Regions from separate parts of the Enterobacter cloacae complex sp. genome, predicted to be linked through region 2. Evidence: predicted binding sites of a transcription regulator. Region 2 holds the regulator's gene; the other holds the start of a gene.
What was found. Region 2 encodes sigma-54, which starts transcription at its own class of promoters, with help from an activator protein. Its sites were predicted from a motif close to GTTGGCACANNTTTCGCTNT; they were not measured.
Positions count from the first base shown of each region.

Region 1: a site for sigma-54 is predicted at 2,304-2,323, ahead of DBR02_RS00260 (branched-chain amino acid ABC transporter substrate-binding protein). Genes of this name have one in related genera too.

Region 1 covers NZ_LT991957.1:44,598-52,710, reverse strand. The annotation lists gene livM (high-affinity branched-chain amino acid ABC transporter permease LivM) at 1-27, opposite strand, end outside; gene DBR02_RS00265 (ABC transporter permease subunit) at 39-953, opposite strand; gene DBR02_RS00260 (branched-chain amino acid ABC transporter substrate-binding protein) at 1,022-2,143, opposite strand; gene DBR02_RS00255 (YecA/YgfB family protein) at 2,555-3,223, shown strand; gene tyrP (tyrosine transporter TyrP) at 3,252-4,463, opposite strand; gene DBR02_RS00245 (YecH family metal-binding protein) at 4,655-4,891, shown strand; gene ftnA (non-heme ferritin) at 4,929-5,426, opposite strand; gene yecR (YecR family lipoprotein) at 5,627-5,965, opposite strand; gene DBR02_RS00230 (RpiB/LacA/LacB family sugar-phosphate isomerase) at 6,211-6,849, shown strand; gene DBR02_RS00225 (MFS transporter) at 6,893-8,113, opposite strand, start outside.
Region 2 covers NZ_LT991957.1:1,537,072-1,545,184, forward strand. The annotation lists gene DBR02_RS07745 (calcium/sodium antiporter) at 1-524, shown strand, start outside; gene kdsD (arabinose-5-phosphate isomerase KdsD) at 538-1,524, shown strand; gene kdsC (3-deoxy-manno-octulosonate-8-phosphatase KdsC) at 1,539-2,105, shown strand; gene lptC (LPS export ABC transporter periplasmic protein LptC) at 2,102-2,677, shown strand; gene lptA (lipopolysaccharide ABC transporter substrate-binding protein LptA) at 2,646-3,200, shown strand; gene lptB (LPS export ABC transporter ATP-binding protein) at 3,207-3,932, shown strand; gene rpoN (RNA polymerase factor sigma-54) at 3,980-5,413, shown strand; gene hpf (ribosome hibernation promoting factor) at 5,436-5,723, shown strand; gene ptsN (PTS IIA-like nitrogen regulatory protein PtsN) at 5,806-6,297, shown strand; gene rapZ (RNase adapter RapZ) at 6,343-7,197, shown strand; gene npr (PTS phosphocarrier protein NPr) at 7,194-7,466, shown strand; gene mtgA (monofunctional biosynthetic peptidoglycan transglycosylase) at 7,506-8,113, opposite strand, start outside.

The DNA of each region.
Region 1 (8,113 bases), 1.5 Mb from region 2:
CTTCAGGGAAAAGCCGTCAGAGGTCATTGCGTTGTTCCTTACACTTTAGCCACGACAGGGCGGCCTAACAGCCCCTGAGGACGGAAGATCAGAATTAAGACCAGCAAACCAAACGAGAACACGTCTTTATAATCTGAGTTCACCATCCCGGAGAATTGTGCTTCTGCGACGCCCAGAATCAGCCCGCCGAGCATCGCCCCGGGCAGAGAGCCGATGCCGCCCAGCACCGCCGCCGTAAAGGCCTTAATGCCGATAACGAACCCGACGTAAAAATCAAAGGTGCCGTAATTCATGGTGATCAGCACGCCCGCCAGCCCGGCCATGGCTGCGCCGATAACAAACACCAGCGAAATAATTCTGTCGGTATTGATGCCCAGAATAGAGGCCATTTTGCGATCCTGCTGCACCGCACGACACATCCGCCCCAGGCGGGTACGGTTGATGATCCAGGTCAGCACCAGCATGCCCGCGAACGAGGCGATGAGAATAAAGACTTTGGTATAGGTTATCTGGACAAACCCTTCGCCCAGGTGGAAACGCAGCACGCCATCCAGCAGGGTCGGCACGCCCTGCTGACGCGGACCCTGACTGAGCTGGGCGTAGTTTTGCAGTATCAGCGACATCCCGATAGCTGAAATCAGCGGCGCCAGACGCGTCGAATTGCGTAGCGGCTTATAGGCGATGCGCTCGATCGTCCAGCCGTAAACCCCGGTGACCACGATGGTGAAAACCAGCGTTCCCAGGATCAGCAGCGGAAAGGACTGAAGTCCAAAAAACGCCAGCAGGGCCAGGCCAATGGCCGAGAGATAGGCGGAAATCATATACACTTCGCCGTGGGCGAAATTAATCATACCGATGATGCCGTACACCATGGTATAGCCGATGGCGATAAGGCCGTAGACCGAACCCAGCGTTAAGCCATTAATTAACTGCTGTAGGAAGAATGTACTCATTGTCGCGTACCTGAATAAAGGGTTACGCCGACAGGCAGACCTGCCGGCGCAGAGCAGATTCCGTCCCGTTATGGCACTTCTTTATATTTGCCTTTGTCGTCCCACTGGTAGACCACGTAGTCAGACACCTTGAGGTCACCTTTGCTGTCCCAGGCTTTTTGACCCATGACCGTGTCGACAGGGTTGGCCTTCAGCCACTCGCTGGCTTTCGCCGAATCCGTGCCTTTTGTGGCCTTGAAAGCCGCCGCGATAGCCTGCACGGAAGCGTAGGCGTAGAGGGTATAGCCTTCTGGTTCAAATTTACCGGCGCGGAATTTATCAATCACGGCTTTTCCGTCGGGGATCATGCGCGGATCTTTACCGAACGTCATGTAAATACCGTTGGTGTATTGCGCTCCGCCGGCAGCGGTGACCATCTCTTCATTGACGATGCAGTCCCCCGAGAAGAACTTCGCCTGCACGCCTTGCTCACGCATCTGGCGAACCAGCGGGCCCGCTTCCGGATGGCAGCCCCCGAAGAACACCACGTCCGGTTTTTGTGCGCCAATCTTGGTCACCAGGGCGTTAAAATCTTTTTCCCCGCGCGATAATCCTTCGTACATCACATCCTTAACGCCGCGTTTCGCCAGTGCCGCCTTAGTGGCGTCCGCCAGCCCCTGACCGTAAGTGTCCTTATCGTGGATGATGACCACCCGTTTGGCCTTCAGCTTATCAAGAATAAAATCGCTGGCGACCTGGCCCTGCTGGTCGTCACGACCGCACATGCGGAACACATCGCTCATGCCGCGCTCGGTAATCAGCGGGTTCGTTGAGCCGGGAGTGATGGAGAGGATCCCGGCATCGCTATACACCTCGGAGGCGGGCATGGTCGACGAGGAGCAGAAGTGGCCGACGACCGCTTTCACCTTATCCTGATCGACTAAGCGGTTGGCGACGGCAACGGCCTGTTTGGGCTCGCAGGCGTCATCGCCCTGAACCAGTTTGATTTTCTCACCGTTGATCCCGCCTGCGGCGTTAATGTCTTCCGCCGCCTGCGTAGCGCCATGCCAGTATTGATCGCCGTAGGTTGCGTTCGGGCCGGTGAACGGCCCGGCCACGCCGATGACGATATCGGCCTGCGCGGAAAAGGCCGTTACCAGACAGCCGGCCAGCACCAGGGAGAGGGGAGTTTTGGTAAATTTCAGCGACATTATTATGTTCCTTAGCAAAGAGGTTTTTGCACCAGGTATAAACCCGAACGCCTGATGGCATTGTTAATCCAAAAACAAGAGCGAGAACAAAATGCACTTTAGAAGCAATCTTCTGCTTAATACGGCGAGGATCCCACGCACCGTGAAGCGCGCAGAACATTAAGCAAAAAGGTTGCCAGAATGGTTAATCCCTTGACCGGGGCACAACATGTTGAGTATAGAGTGCCGTTTTACGCCCCTTTGCGGGATAAGATGAATTTTCAGCGGAGATCACATCTCCTTAACAACAAAGCCCATAAGTTGTGCAATGGTCACGATTTGCACGTTTTTGCAGCAGCAAAGACCTCAACTTCAGATAGGCACGGGCGGCGATATATGTCAGGATCGTTTTTTTTATCAGGAGTATCCGCAATGGCTGAAGGCCCATTAAATGAAAGCGAGATGGCGTGGCTGGAAGAGACGTTAATGTCTTACGGTCACGACGATGCATCCGTGATTGACGTGTCCGAACTGGACGGCATGCTTACCGCAGTACTTTCCGGTCCCGTTGTGGTGGAGCCCGACACCTGGCTGGTGGCGGTCTGGGGTGGTGAGAAGTATATTCCGCGCTGGAAAAACGATCGTGAGATGAACCGGTTTATCGATCTTTGCTTTAAGCACATGAACGATATTGCCGAGCGTCTGAGCGAATACCCGGATCAGTTTGAACCGCTGTTTGGCTATAACGATGTTGACGGTCAGAGCTACACCGTGGTGGAAGAGTGGTGCTATGGCTACATGCGCGGCGTGGCGCTGACGGACTGGTCATCCCTGCCGGAAGCGCTGGAAGCGGATCTGGCGGTGATTGCCCTGCACGGCACAGAAGAGAACAGCGAGAAGCTGGATGCACTGACCGAAGAGAAGTATATGGCCAGCATCGAGAGCATTCAGCCTGCGGCGCTGCGTTTGTATAACTACTGGGTCGCTAACCCGCAGCAGCCGGAAGCGAAAAAGCCAATAATCAACGGGGCGAAAGTGGGGCGTAACGACCCGTGCCCGTGCGGCAGCGGGAAGAAGTTTAAAAGCTGCTGCCTGCACTGAAAAAAGGGGCTATTCATAGCCCCTTTTTTTACCCCACTTCCGGCAGCATTCCCGCTGCAATCAGCACCTGCACCAGAATAATCACCACCCCGCAACCAAACACCGCGCACAGCATTGGCGTACCGCCCGCCACGCGATACCCCTGCTGCGGATGCTGCTGGCGGCTCTTCCACGCCAGCAGGGAAGGCAACAGCAGGGCCAGAACCGATAACGCCACGCCGGCATACCCCAGCGCCATCACAAACCCGCGCGGGTAAAAGAGCGCGAAGGCCAGCGGCGGCAGGAAGGTCATCGCCCCCGTCTGTAAGCGTCCGGCAACGCTATTGCGACGCTGGAGCAGATCCGCCATATAGTCAAACAGGCCAAGCGCCACGCCGAGGAATGAGGTTGCCAGCGCCAGGTCTGCAAACAGATGTACCGCCAGCTCTACGTGTGAAGAGGCCACCACGTTACGCAGGGCAACCAGGAAACCATTCAGACCAGAATGCTCTGCCATCAGGCCAATAAAAGTGGTGGAATCGATGCTGCCCAGCGTCACCAGCTGCCAGAACAGATAGGCAATCAGCGGAATGGCGCTGCCGATGACAAAGACGCGGCGCAGCTTGCGTGTGTCGCCGTTCATATAGCTCACGATGCTTGGCACGCTGCCGTGAAAACCGAACGAGGTAAAAATCACCGGGATGGCCGAAAGCGCCAGGCCTTTTTCCAGCGGCATCGTCAGCAGGTTGATCTTATGAACGTGCGGGGCCAGCAGCACCAGCATCACAACAAGGAAGAGAATTTTGGCGCTGAATAAAAAGCGGTTAAACAGATCGACCAGCGACGTGCCCGCGCAAACCACGCCGCCACCGATTAGCGCAAAGACAATGGCGCCTGTTTCCGGTGAAACCGACGCCCCGAAGCCGTCATTGATACTTGACGCTATCAGTTCCCCGGCGCCGCTGATGTAAGCGGCAGTCAGCGCGTACATCAGGAACATCATGCTAAAACCGGTGATCCACTGCCCGTAGCGTCCAAGATAGCGTGCCGCCAGGGAGCCTAAGCCGGTGTCGGCAGGGACGTGCTGATAAACCTCCAGCAACAGGAGCGCGGTGTAACACATCAGGGCCCACAATCCGCCCAGTAACAGTACGGTCACGCCAAATCCGACGCCGGCAGCCGCCAGCGGCATAGCCAACATTCCTGCGCCAATTGTCGTTCCGGCGACGATAAAAATACTTCCCAGAGTTCTGTTTTTCACGCTTTCCTCTACAACCCTTCCATACCGCGACTCATTCTGCGGCGCAGAGTAAGGGAAAAGCCCCATCTCGTCAAATCGCCGTTACATAGGGTGTAATGTTTAATTTACAAAAAGAAAAGGGGAACCTGCGCCAGCGCAAAGCGTGTCGTGGAGGGAGTGTTTAGTCTGCTTTTTATTTGCGAGAGGTAACCATGTCAATTCACGGTCACGACGTGCTTAATATGATGATTGAGTCAGGTGAGCGCTATACGGAGCAGAGTCTGGTTGAGGCAATTCATGCCCGCTTTGGCGAAGCGGCGCGATTCCATACCTGTTCGGCTTCGGAGATGTCTGCCGCAGAGCTGGTGGCGTTTCTGGCGGCGCGCGGAAAATTCATTCCGGCAGAAGACGGATTTTTTACGCACGAAAGTAAAATTTGCCGTCATTAAAATAAAACGGTGCTGAAAAGTCAGCACCGTTTTGATATTAATTCTGAGTATCGAGAGTCGACAGCTCTTTATCGATGAAGTACAGGCCTTCCCCGGATTTCCCCGCCAGCGATAATTTATCCAGCACGGATTTAAACAGCTTCTCTTCTTCGTGCTGTTCAGCCACATACCACTGAAGGAAATTAAAGGTTGGATAATCCTGGCTGGTCATAGCGGCATGAGCCAGTTCATTTATTTTCTGGGTGATCAGCTGTTCATGCTCGTACGTGGCGCGGAACAATTCATCCAGAGAGCCGTACTCGGCGAAAGGCGACGCCACGTTATCGATGCGCGGCAGGCTGCCGGTATCCGTCAGATAATCAAACAGACGCTGCATGTGCGTCATCTCTTCCTGAGCATGACGACGCAGGAAGGCGGCGGCCCCTTCAAAGCTGTGATAGCTGCACCAGGCGCTCATCTGCTGATAAAGCAGGGAAGAAAAAAGCTCAAGATTCATTTGCGCATTGAGCTTGTCGATCATTTCAGTTTTAAGCATGGTGCAGCTCCGGTTTATTATTTCTGGTTCACGATGAGCGACACTATAATTTGTTATTTAATTATTTGCAAAAAGTAAAATAAATATCTCTTTATTAAAAATACGAATGGGAATAAAACGCATTGCCGCTATTTATTTTTATTAATGCGAATTGTTTTTGTTCTTATTAAATAAACTGCCAGCGTGACTGGCAGTACCGGTTAATACCACGGATTCTGGCTGCCGGCGGTTACGGCATAACCCTGACATTTATACTGAATGGTCACGCTTTCATTCAGACACAGCGAGCCGCTGATAAGCGTACAGGTTTTAATGGGCTGTCCGTAGGCTGACGCGGTGGCATAGCCCATGTTTTGACAGGCTTTTGTTGCCGTACCGTTATTGACATAGTCGTCAGACCAGACGTTTTGCAGCATGGCCTGGCCATAGTCGAGGCGCACAATCCCGTTAGGGGCATCGGTACTGCTTACTTCTGCCTCACGGTTGATGCTGCACCCGGCGAGCAGCAGGATCGTTCCGGCGATGATTACACTTTTCATGGTTCACTCTGCGTGACGGGAAATATGCCATTGTAACCAACGCGAAGGGGCGCAATGGCTGGAATAGCCGGAGGATCTGACCCTTCACCGTGCAACGAGCCGGTCCCGCCTGCGAAATTGTGAGCGCATCTTTGTTTTTTAAAACAAGTTTTCACTTAATTTGAAAGTGCGTTTGTTTGATAGTAAGGTTAAGTGGAAAAGGTATCCACAGCGGGATCGCCCGCCATGCATTCAGGAGAGACGAGATGAAAATTGCACTGATGATGGAAAACAGCCAGGCCGCTAAAAATCCCATCATCCTTAATGAGCTGAAAGCCGTTGCTGATGAAAAAGGTTTCCCGGTCTATAACGTAGGTATGAGTGATGAGAACGATCATCATCTCACCTATATTCACCTGGGCATCATGGCGAGCATTCTGCTGAACGCGAAAGCCGTCGATTTTGTTGTTACCGGCTGCGGTACCGGGCAGGGCGCATTGATGTCCCTGAACATTCATCCGGGCGTCATTTGCGGCTACTGCATCGATCCTGCGGATGCTTTCCTGTTTGCACAAATCAACAACGGTAACGCGCTTTCTCTGCCATTTGCGAAGGGCTTTGGCTGGGGAGCAGAACTGAATGTCCGCTTTATCTTTGAGAAAGCCTTTACCGGACGCAATGGCGAAGGCTACCCGCCAGAGCGTAAAGAGCCGCAGGTGCGGAACGCGGGGATCCTCAATCAGGTGAAAGCCGCCGTGGTGAAAGAAAACTATCTGGATACCCTGCGTGCAATCGATCCTGAGCTGGTTAAAACCGCCGTCTCGGGCCAGCGCTTCCAGCAGTGCTTCTTCGAAAACTGCCAGGACAAAGAGATCGAAGCCTTTGTGCGCGGTATTGTTGGCTAATTCCGTTGTGCCGGGCGGCGCGTTGCCCGCCCGGCAAGAAGCCTTACTTTTTCGATGAGACCGCGCTGCCTGCATCTTTGGTCAGGCGCAGCGTGTCAAACATTCCCACCAGGCAGATTAGCGCGATCGCCACAAATGCCAGCCGGAAGCTCATTCCCGGCATGGCGGTAAGCCCCATCGCCTCGCTGACTGTTTCCCCGATACGAATACCAATTGCCCCGAGTGAGATCCCAAGCCCCACGGCAAGCTGCGTTGCGGTTGAAAATAACGTATTGGCGTAGCTCATCTGCGCCGGGGGCACATCCGCAAAGGCCAGCGTACTGACCGCCGTAAACTGAATCGAGCGGAAAACGCCGCCCAGATAGAGGATCAGCATCACGAGCCAAACCGGGGTCTGCGGAGTGAGAAACGCGCAGGCCAGCAATGCCATCACATTCAGCGCACCGTTAATCAGCAAAAGCCGCTTAAACCCCAGGCCGCGGATCAGGGGCGTCGTCGCGGGTTTAATGGTGAGATTGCCAACGAAAACGGCCAGCACCAGCAGGCCCGAATGGAACGCATCCATGCCAAAGCCGACCTGAAACATCAGCGGTAGCAGGAACGGGACCGCGCTGATGGACGCGCGAAACAGCGATCCGCCGTACAGGGTGACGCGAAACGTCGGCACCTGCATCGCATCGAGACCGATCATCGGCCAGGCTGCCCGTTTAAAATGACGCAGCGCCAGGCCCAACGCGACGAAACCGACGATGAACAGCGTGGCCGTTAATCCTGCCCGGAGAGGCTGTCCTCCCATCAACTCCATCGCGTAGACCAGGCTTACCATGGCAAGGGTGGTGACAACAAAACCCGGCAAATCAAACGGCCGTCGCGTATCTTCATGCAGGTCAGGAATGATGCGCAGCGCCAGCAAAATGGCGATGAACCCCAGCGGCACGTTAATAAAGAAGATCCAGCGCCAGTCGGCATAGCTTGTGATGAACCCGCCCAGCGGCGGGCCGATGATTGGCGCAACCAGCGCAGGCCAGGTCAGGGTGGCAATTGCCGTGATGAGCTGGTGTTTTGGCGTTGTGCGTAACACGGCCAGGCGGCCAACGGGCACCATCAGCGCGCCGCCTATGCCCTGGAGCACGCGCATCGCCACGAACTGCTCAAGCGTGGTGGACAGGCCGCAAAATACCGAGGCCAGCGTGAAGATCGCCAGCGCGAGGGCGAACACTTTGCGTGCGCCGAAGCGGTCGGCAATCCAGCCGCTGGCGGGGAT
Region 2 (8,113 bases):
AACAGGGCAACGATAGCCTCACGCGTGAGCATCTCGCCGAGCTGCCCAGGGAAGGCACCTTACCCGTCGCCCTGCTGTGGCTGGGCGTCGCGCTGATCATCATGCCGATGGCCACGCGGATGGTCGTCGATAACGCGACGGTGCTGGCGAACGCGTTTGCGATGAGCGAACTGACAATCGGTCTGACGGTCATCGTCATCGGCACCAGCCTGCCAGAGCTGGCCACCGCCATTGCCGGGGCGCGTAAAGGGGAAGATGATATCGCCATCGGCAATATCATTGGCTCTAATATTTTCAATATCGCGATCGTGACGGGGCTGCCGGCGCTGATCTCGCCGGGGCCGTTTAACCCCATGGTCTTCACGCGCGATTACGGTGTGATGCTGCTGGTCAGCGTCATTTTCGCCCTGCTCTGCTGGCGGCGAAAAGAGCAGATCGGCAAAGGCGCAGGCGCGCTGCTGACGGGTGGATTTATCGTATGGCTGGCGATGCTGTACTGGCTCTCGCCACTTCTCTCTGGGTAAACGGAAACGCATTATGTCGCAAATAGAATTGCAGCCGGGTTTTGACTTTCAGAAAGCAGGCAAAGACGTTCTGGAGATTGAACGTGAAGGTCTGGCGCAGTTAGATCAGTACATTAATCAGGATTTTAGTCTGGCCTGTGAGAAGATGTTCTACTGTGCCGGTAAAGTCGTAGTGATGGGGATGGGCAAGTCTGGTCATATCGGGCGCAAAATGGCGGCGACCTTTGCCAGCACCGGCACCTCGTCCTTCTTCGTTCATCCGGGTGAAGCCGCGCACGGTGACCTCGGTATGGTTACGCCCCAGGACGTGGTTATTGCGCTGTCTAACTCCGGGGAATCGAATGAAATTCTGGCGTTGATTCCGGTGCTGAAGCGCCTGCACGTCCCGCTGATTTGCATGACCAGCCGCCCGGAAAGCAGCATGGCGCGTGCGGCAGATATTCACTTGTGTGTGAAGGTGCCGAAAGAAGCCTGTCCTCTGGGGCTGGCCCCGACCTCCAGCACCACCGCCGCGCTGGTGATGGGCGATGCCCTTGCCGTTGCGCTGCTGGAAGCCCGCGGTTTTACGCCTGAAGATTTCGCCCTGTCTCACCCCGGCGGCGCGCTCGGGCGCAAACTGCTACTGCGGGTTAACGATATTATGCACACCGGGGATGAAATCCCGCACGTCAGCAAAGAGGCTTCTCTGCGCGACGCGTTGCTGGAAATCACCCGCAAAAACCTGGGCATGACGGTCATCTGTGACGACCTGATGAAGATTCAGGGCATTTTCACCGACGGTGACCTGCGCCGTGTGTTCGATATGGGTGTGGATGTCCGAACGCTGGGCATCGCGGATGTGATGACGCCAGGCGGGATCCGCGTCCGTCCGGGCACGCTGGCGGTCGATGTGCTGAACCTGATGCAGTCCCGTCATATCACCTCAGTGATGGTTGCCGATGGCGACCAACTGCTGGGTGTGGTACATATGCATGATCTGCTGCGCGCAGGCGTAGTGTAATGAAGGATAAGACAATGAGTAATGCGGGTGCATCCCTTGCAACCTGTTATGGCCCGGTGAGCGCCCAGATGATGGCAAAGGCGGAAACTATCCGCCTGCTGATCCTCGATGTAGACGGCGTGCTTTCCGACGGTCTGATTTATATGGGCAATAACGGCGAAGAGCTGAAAGCCTTTAACGTTCGCGACGGTTACGGTATCCGCTGTGCGCTCACGTCCGGTATTGACGTTGCAATCATCACCGGGCGGAAAGCTAAACTGGTAGAAGATCGGTGTGAAACGCTGGGCATTACGCATCTCTATCAGGGACAGTCTGATAAGATGGTAGCCTTCCGGGATTTGCTGGAAAAACTGGCCATTGCGCCAGAGAATGTGGCGTACGTCGGGGATGATTTGATCGACTGGCCAGTGATGGCGGAGGTGGGTCTGAGCATTGCCGTGGCTGACGCACACCCGCTGCTGATCCCGCGTGCTGATTACGTTACCCATATTCACGGTGGCCGCGGTGCCGTGCGTGAAGTCTGCGATCTGCTTCTGCTGGCGCAGGGCAAGCTTGATGAGGCGAAAGGGCAATCGATATGAGTAAAACCAGACGTTGGGTTATCATTCTGCTTTCGCTTGTCGTCCTGATCCTGATTGGCGTGAACCTCGCCGACCGCGATGATACGCAAACGGAAGTGGTCAACACGAGCGACCCGACCTACAAAAGCGATCGCAGCGATACCGTGGTCTATAGCCCGGAAGGCGCACTGAACTATCGCCTGATTGCTCAGCATGTCGAATATTTTTCAGATGACGGTGTTTCGTGGTTTACCCAGCCGGTGCTGACCACCTTTGATACCGACAAAGTGCCGACGTGGTCGATCAAGTCTGACCGGGCAAAACTGACAAATGACCGTATGCTTTATCTGTATGGTCACGTTGAGGTCAACGCCCTGACCGCTGACGCTCAACTGCGCAAAATTACGACCGATAACGCCCAGATCAACCTGGTCACCCAGGATGTCACGTCGCAGGATTTAGTCACCCTGTATGGCACAACATTTAATTCCAGCGGTTTAAGAATGCGCGGGAACTTACGCAGCAAAAACGCCGAGCTGATTGAAAAGGTTAGAACCTCCTATGAAATTCAAAACAAACAAACTCAGCCTTAAAGTTGTTATCGCCAGCGCGCTGCTGGCGGCCAGTCTTCCCGCGCTTGCTGTGACTGGCGACACCGAGCAGCCGATTCATATCGAATCTGATACGCAGTCTCTGGATATGCAGGGTAACGTTGTTACCTTTACCGGCAACGTCGTCGTGACCCAGGGCACCATCAAAATCAATGCCGATAAAGTGGTCGTTACCCGTCCGGGCGGCGAACAGGGCAAAGAGATTATTGATGGTTATGGCAACCCGGCCACGTTCTACCAGATGCAGGACAACGGCAAGCCGGTAAAAGGCCATGCCTCGCATATGCACTACGAACTGGCGAAGGATCTGGTCATCCTGACCGGTAATGCTTACCTGGAACAGCTGGACAGCAACATCAAAGGCGACAAGATCACCTATCTGGTGAAAGAGCAGAAAATGCAGGCCTCCAGCGAAAAAGGTAAACGCGTCACTACCGTGCTCGTGCCTTCGCAGTTGCAGGACAAGAACAACGGTCAGGCTCCGGCACAGAAAAAGAGTAACTAATTCGTTATGGCAACATTAACTGCAAAAAACCTCGCGAAAGCGTACAAGGGCCGCCGCGTCGTCGAAGATGTCAGTCTGACCGTCAACTCCGGCGAAATCGTGGGCTTGCTTGGCCCTAACGGTGCGGGTAAAACCACAACCTTCTACATGGTGGTGGGCATTGTCCCGCGTGACGCTGGCAACATCATCATTGATGATGAAGACATCAGCCTGCTGCCGCTGCATGCCCGCGCGCGTCGTGGCATCGGCTACCTGCCGCAGGAAGCGTCTATCTTCCGCCGCTTAAGCGTGTTCGATAACCTGATGGCCGTGCTCCAGATCCGTGACGATCTGACCAGCGAGCAGCGCACCGACCGCGCGAACGAGCTGATGGAAGAGTTTCATATTGAACATCTTCGCGACAGCCTCGGTCAGGCGCTGTCCGGCGGTGAACGCCGCCGCGTTGAGATTGCGCGCGCGCTGGCAGCAAATCCGAAATTTATCCTGCTGGATGAGCCGTTTGCGGGCGTTGACCCGATTTCGGTTATCGATATCAAACGTATCATTGAGCATCTGCGCGACAGCGGGCTTGGCGTACTGATCACGGACCACAACGTACGCGAAACGCTGGCCGTGTGTGAACGCGCCTACATTGTGAGCCAGGGCCATCTGATTGCCCACGGTACGCCGCAGCAAATCCTCGAAGATGAGCATGTTAAGCGCGTGTACCTTGGGGAAGACTTCAGACTCTGATAGGGTAGAGGTTAAGTCACGCCGAACCGGAGAAAAACGCGCTGAACATGAAGCAAGGTTTGCAATTACGGCTCAGCCAGCAACTGGCCATGACGCCGCAGCTACAACAGGCCATCCGTCTGTTGCAGTTGTCCACGTTAGAACTCCAGCAGGAGCTCCAGCAGGCGCTGGACAGCAATCCGCTGCTGGAGCAAACCGATCTTCATGACGAGGTAGATACCCAGCAAACGCAGGACACGGAAACGCTCGACACCGCCGATGCGCTCGAACAAAAAGAGATGCCGGACGAGCTGCCGCTGGATGCCAGCTGGGATGAAATCTACACCGCAGGAACGCCTTCCGGCACGCGCGCGGACTATCAGGACGACGAACTGCCGGTCTATCAGGGCGAAACCACCCAGTCGCTTCAGGACTACCTGATGTGGCAGGTGGAGCTGACGCCTTTCTCGGATACCGATCGCGCGATTGCCACCTCGATTGTCGATGCCGTTGACGACACGGGCTATTTGACCGTGACGCTGGACGATATTCTGGAAAGCATCGGCGATGACGACATTGAGATGGAAGAGATCGAAGCCGTCCTCAAGCGCGTCCAGCGTTTCGACCCGATTGGCGTCGCCGCGAGAGATCTGCGCGACTGCCTGCTGATCCAGCTTTCGCAGTTTGCCAAAGAGACACCGTGGATTGACGAAGCCCGGCTCATCATCAGCGATCATCTGGATCTGCTGGCGAACCACGATTTCCGCACCCTGATGCGCGTCACGCGTCTCAAAGAAGAGGTGCTGAAGGAAGCGGTGAATCTGATCCAGTCACTCGATCCGCGTCCGGGACAGTCGATCCAGACCAGCGAACCGGAATATGTCATTCCTGATGTGCTGGTGAGAAAGCACAACGGCCGCTGGGTCGTTGAACTGAACGCCGACAGCCTTCCTCGCCTGCAAATCAACCAGCAATATGCCTCCATGTGCACCAGCGCACGTAACGACGCCGATAATCAATACATTCGCAGCAACCTTCAGGAAGCACGATGGTTGATTAAGAGCCTGGAGAGCCGAAATGACACGCTGCTGCGCGTCAGCCGCTGTATTGTCGAACAGCAGCAGGCGTTCTTTGAACAGGGCGAAGAGTTTATGAAACCGATGGTGCTGGCAGACATCGCCCAGGCCGTCGAGATGCATGAATCAACCATTTCCCGCGTGACTACGCAGAAGTACCTGCACAGTCCGCGCGGTATTTTTGAGCTTAAGTATTTCTTCTCCAGCCACGTGAACACTGAAGGCGGCGGCGAAGCCTCGTCAACGGCCATTCGCGCACTGGTGAAGAAGTTGATCGCCGCGGAGAACCCCGCGAAGCCACTCAGTGACAGTAAGTTAACCACCATGCTGTCCGATCAGGGTATTATGGTGGCACGCCGTACTGTTGCGAAGTATCGAGAGTCTTTATCCATTCCGCCGTCTAACCAGCGTAAACAACTGGTTTGACACAACCGATAAGGAAGACACTATGCAGCTCAATATCACCGGACATAACGTCGAGATTACTGAGGCCTTACGCGATTTTGTGAACACTAAGTTCGCAAAACTTGAGCAGTATTTCGAAAGGATCAATCAGGTCTATGTTGTGTTGAAAGTGGAGAAAGTGACGCATATCTCGGATGCGACTCTGCACGTCAACGGAGGGGAACTCCATGCCAGTGCGGAAGGGCAAGACATGTACGCGGCTATCGACGGCTTGATTGATAAGCTTGCGAGACAGCTCAATAAACATAAAGATAAACTGAAACAACACTAATTGTCCGGGCAGTTAACGGGTGCAGGACGGCCTGTTGTGAGACACAACAGGCCATTTGTACGGTTAGCGCTTAGGTGAAATTATGATAAACAACGATTCCGCTCTACAACTGAGCAATGTCCTTAACCAGGATTGTACCCGCAGTGGCGTTCACTGCCAGAGCAAAAAACGTGCGCTGGAAATTATCAGTGAACTGGCCGCAAAACAGCTGGGTCTGCCGCCGCAGATCGTGTTTGAAGCCATTCTGACCCGTGAAAAAATGGGCAGTACCGGCATCGGCAACGGCATTGCGATCCCGCATGGCAAGCTGGAAGAAGATACGCTGCGTGCCGTGGGGGTGTTTGTGCAACTGGAAACGCCTATCGCTTTTGACGCCATCGATAACCAGCCTGTGGATCTGCTCTTTGCGCTGCTGGTGCCTGCCGATCAGACCAAAACCCATCTGCACACGCTGTCGCTGGTGGCCAAACGTCTGGCGGACAAAACCATTTGTCGTCGACTGCGCTCAGCCCAAAGTGATGAAGAGCTTTATCAAATTATCACTGAAGCAGAAGGCAATCAGGATGAGGCATAATCGGGAGAAGGCCTTCAGAACGGCTGCCCTGAGGAGAAACGGAACATGGTGCTGATGATCGTCAGCGGTCGTTCGGGGTCCGGGAAATCCGTGGCCCTGCGCGCGCTGGAAGACATGGGATTTTACTGTGTAGATAACCTGCCGGTAGTGTTGTTACCCGATCTGGCGCGGACGCTTGCGGACCGGCAAATCTCTGCCGCCGTCAGTATTGACGTGCGCAACATGCCGGAATCGCCGGAAATCTTCGAGCAGGCAATGAACAATCTGCCGGAGTGTTTTTCACCGCAGCTCTTGTTCCTTGACGCTGACCGCAACACGCTGATCCGCCGCTACAGCGATACCCGTCGTTTGCATCCGCTCTCCAGTAAAAATCTGTCGCTGGAAAGCGCCATTGATAAAGAAAGCGATCTGCTTGAGCCGCTGCGTTCCCGCGCCGACCTGATTGTCGACACCTCTGAAATGTCCGTCCACGAACTGGCGGAAATGCTGCGTACTCGCTTGCTCGGCAAGCGCGAGCGCGAACTGACGATGGTGTTTGAATCCTTCGGCTTTAAGCACGGCATTCCTATCGATGCGGATTACGTTTTTGATGTGCGTTTCCTGCCGAACCCACACTGGGATCCGAAACTGCGTCCGATGACCGGTCTGGATAAGCCCGTGGCGGCGTTCCTTGACCGACACACAGAAGTACATAATTTTATCTACCAGACGCGAAGCTACCTTGAGCTATGGTTACCTATGCTGGAAACAAACAATCGCAGCTACCTGACGGTGGCGATTGGCTGTACCGGCGGTAAACATCGTTCGGTCTACATTGCCGAACAGCTGGCCGATTACTTCCGCTCACGCGGGAAGAACGTTCAGTCCCGTCATCGCACGCTGGAAAAACGTAAAACATGACCGTAAAACAGACCGTCGAAATCACCAACAAGCTGGGCATGCATGCGCGCCCGGCGATGAAGCTGTTTGAACTGATGCAGGGTTTTGATGCTGAGGTGCTGCTGCGCAACGACGAGGGAACCGAGGCAGAAGCCAACAGCGTGATTGCGCTGCTGATGCTGGATTCTGCCAAAGGACGCCAGATTGAAGTCGAAGCGACCGGCCCGCAGGAAGAAGAAGCGCTGGCCGCGGTGATTGCCCTGTTTAATGCCGGGTTTGACGAAGACTAACGTTCGCTACGTCGGCGGGTGGCGCAACGCTTACCCGCCCTACATAAGATGATTTCGCTCCATAAACCCTTCCCCACCCAGCTGACGCATCTGGCGCATGATCCACGCCTGGCGGCTTCGCACGTAGCCTGACGGCGCGCTGGCCTTGAAACGCAGAGGGTTCGGCAGCACGGCGGCAAGCAGCGCCGCTTCGGACATACTCAGCCTGCTGGCGTGCTTGCCGAAATAACGTTGCGATGCCGCTTCGACGCCAAACACGCCGTCACCAAACTCCGCGATATTCAGATAGACGGTCAGAATGCGTTTTTTGCTCCACACCGTCTCGACGCCCAGCGTCAGCCCGGCCTCCAGACCTTTCCTCACCCAGCTGCGACCGTCCCATAAGAACAGATTTTTTACCGTCTGCTGAGACAGCGTCGACGCGCCGCGCACGCGGTTTTCATGACGCTCATTATGATCCAGCGCCTTCTCGATAGCCGCCACGTCAAAACCCCAGTGTTCGGGGAATTTCTGATCTTCTGCCGCAATGACCGCCAGCCCCATCCACGGGGAAATGTCATCCATGCCGACCCAGTCTGAGTGGGCAACGTAGCCGAAATCACCTGAGAGCCAGGCGCTAATCTGCCGCTCTGCCATCACGGCGGAGA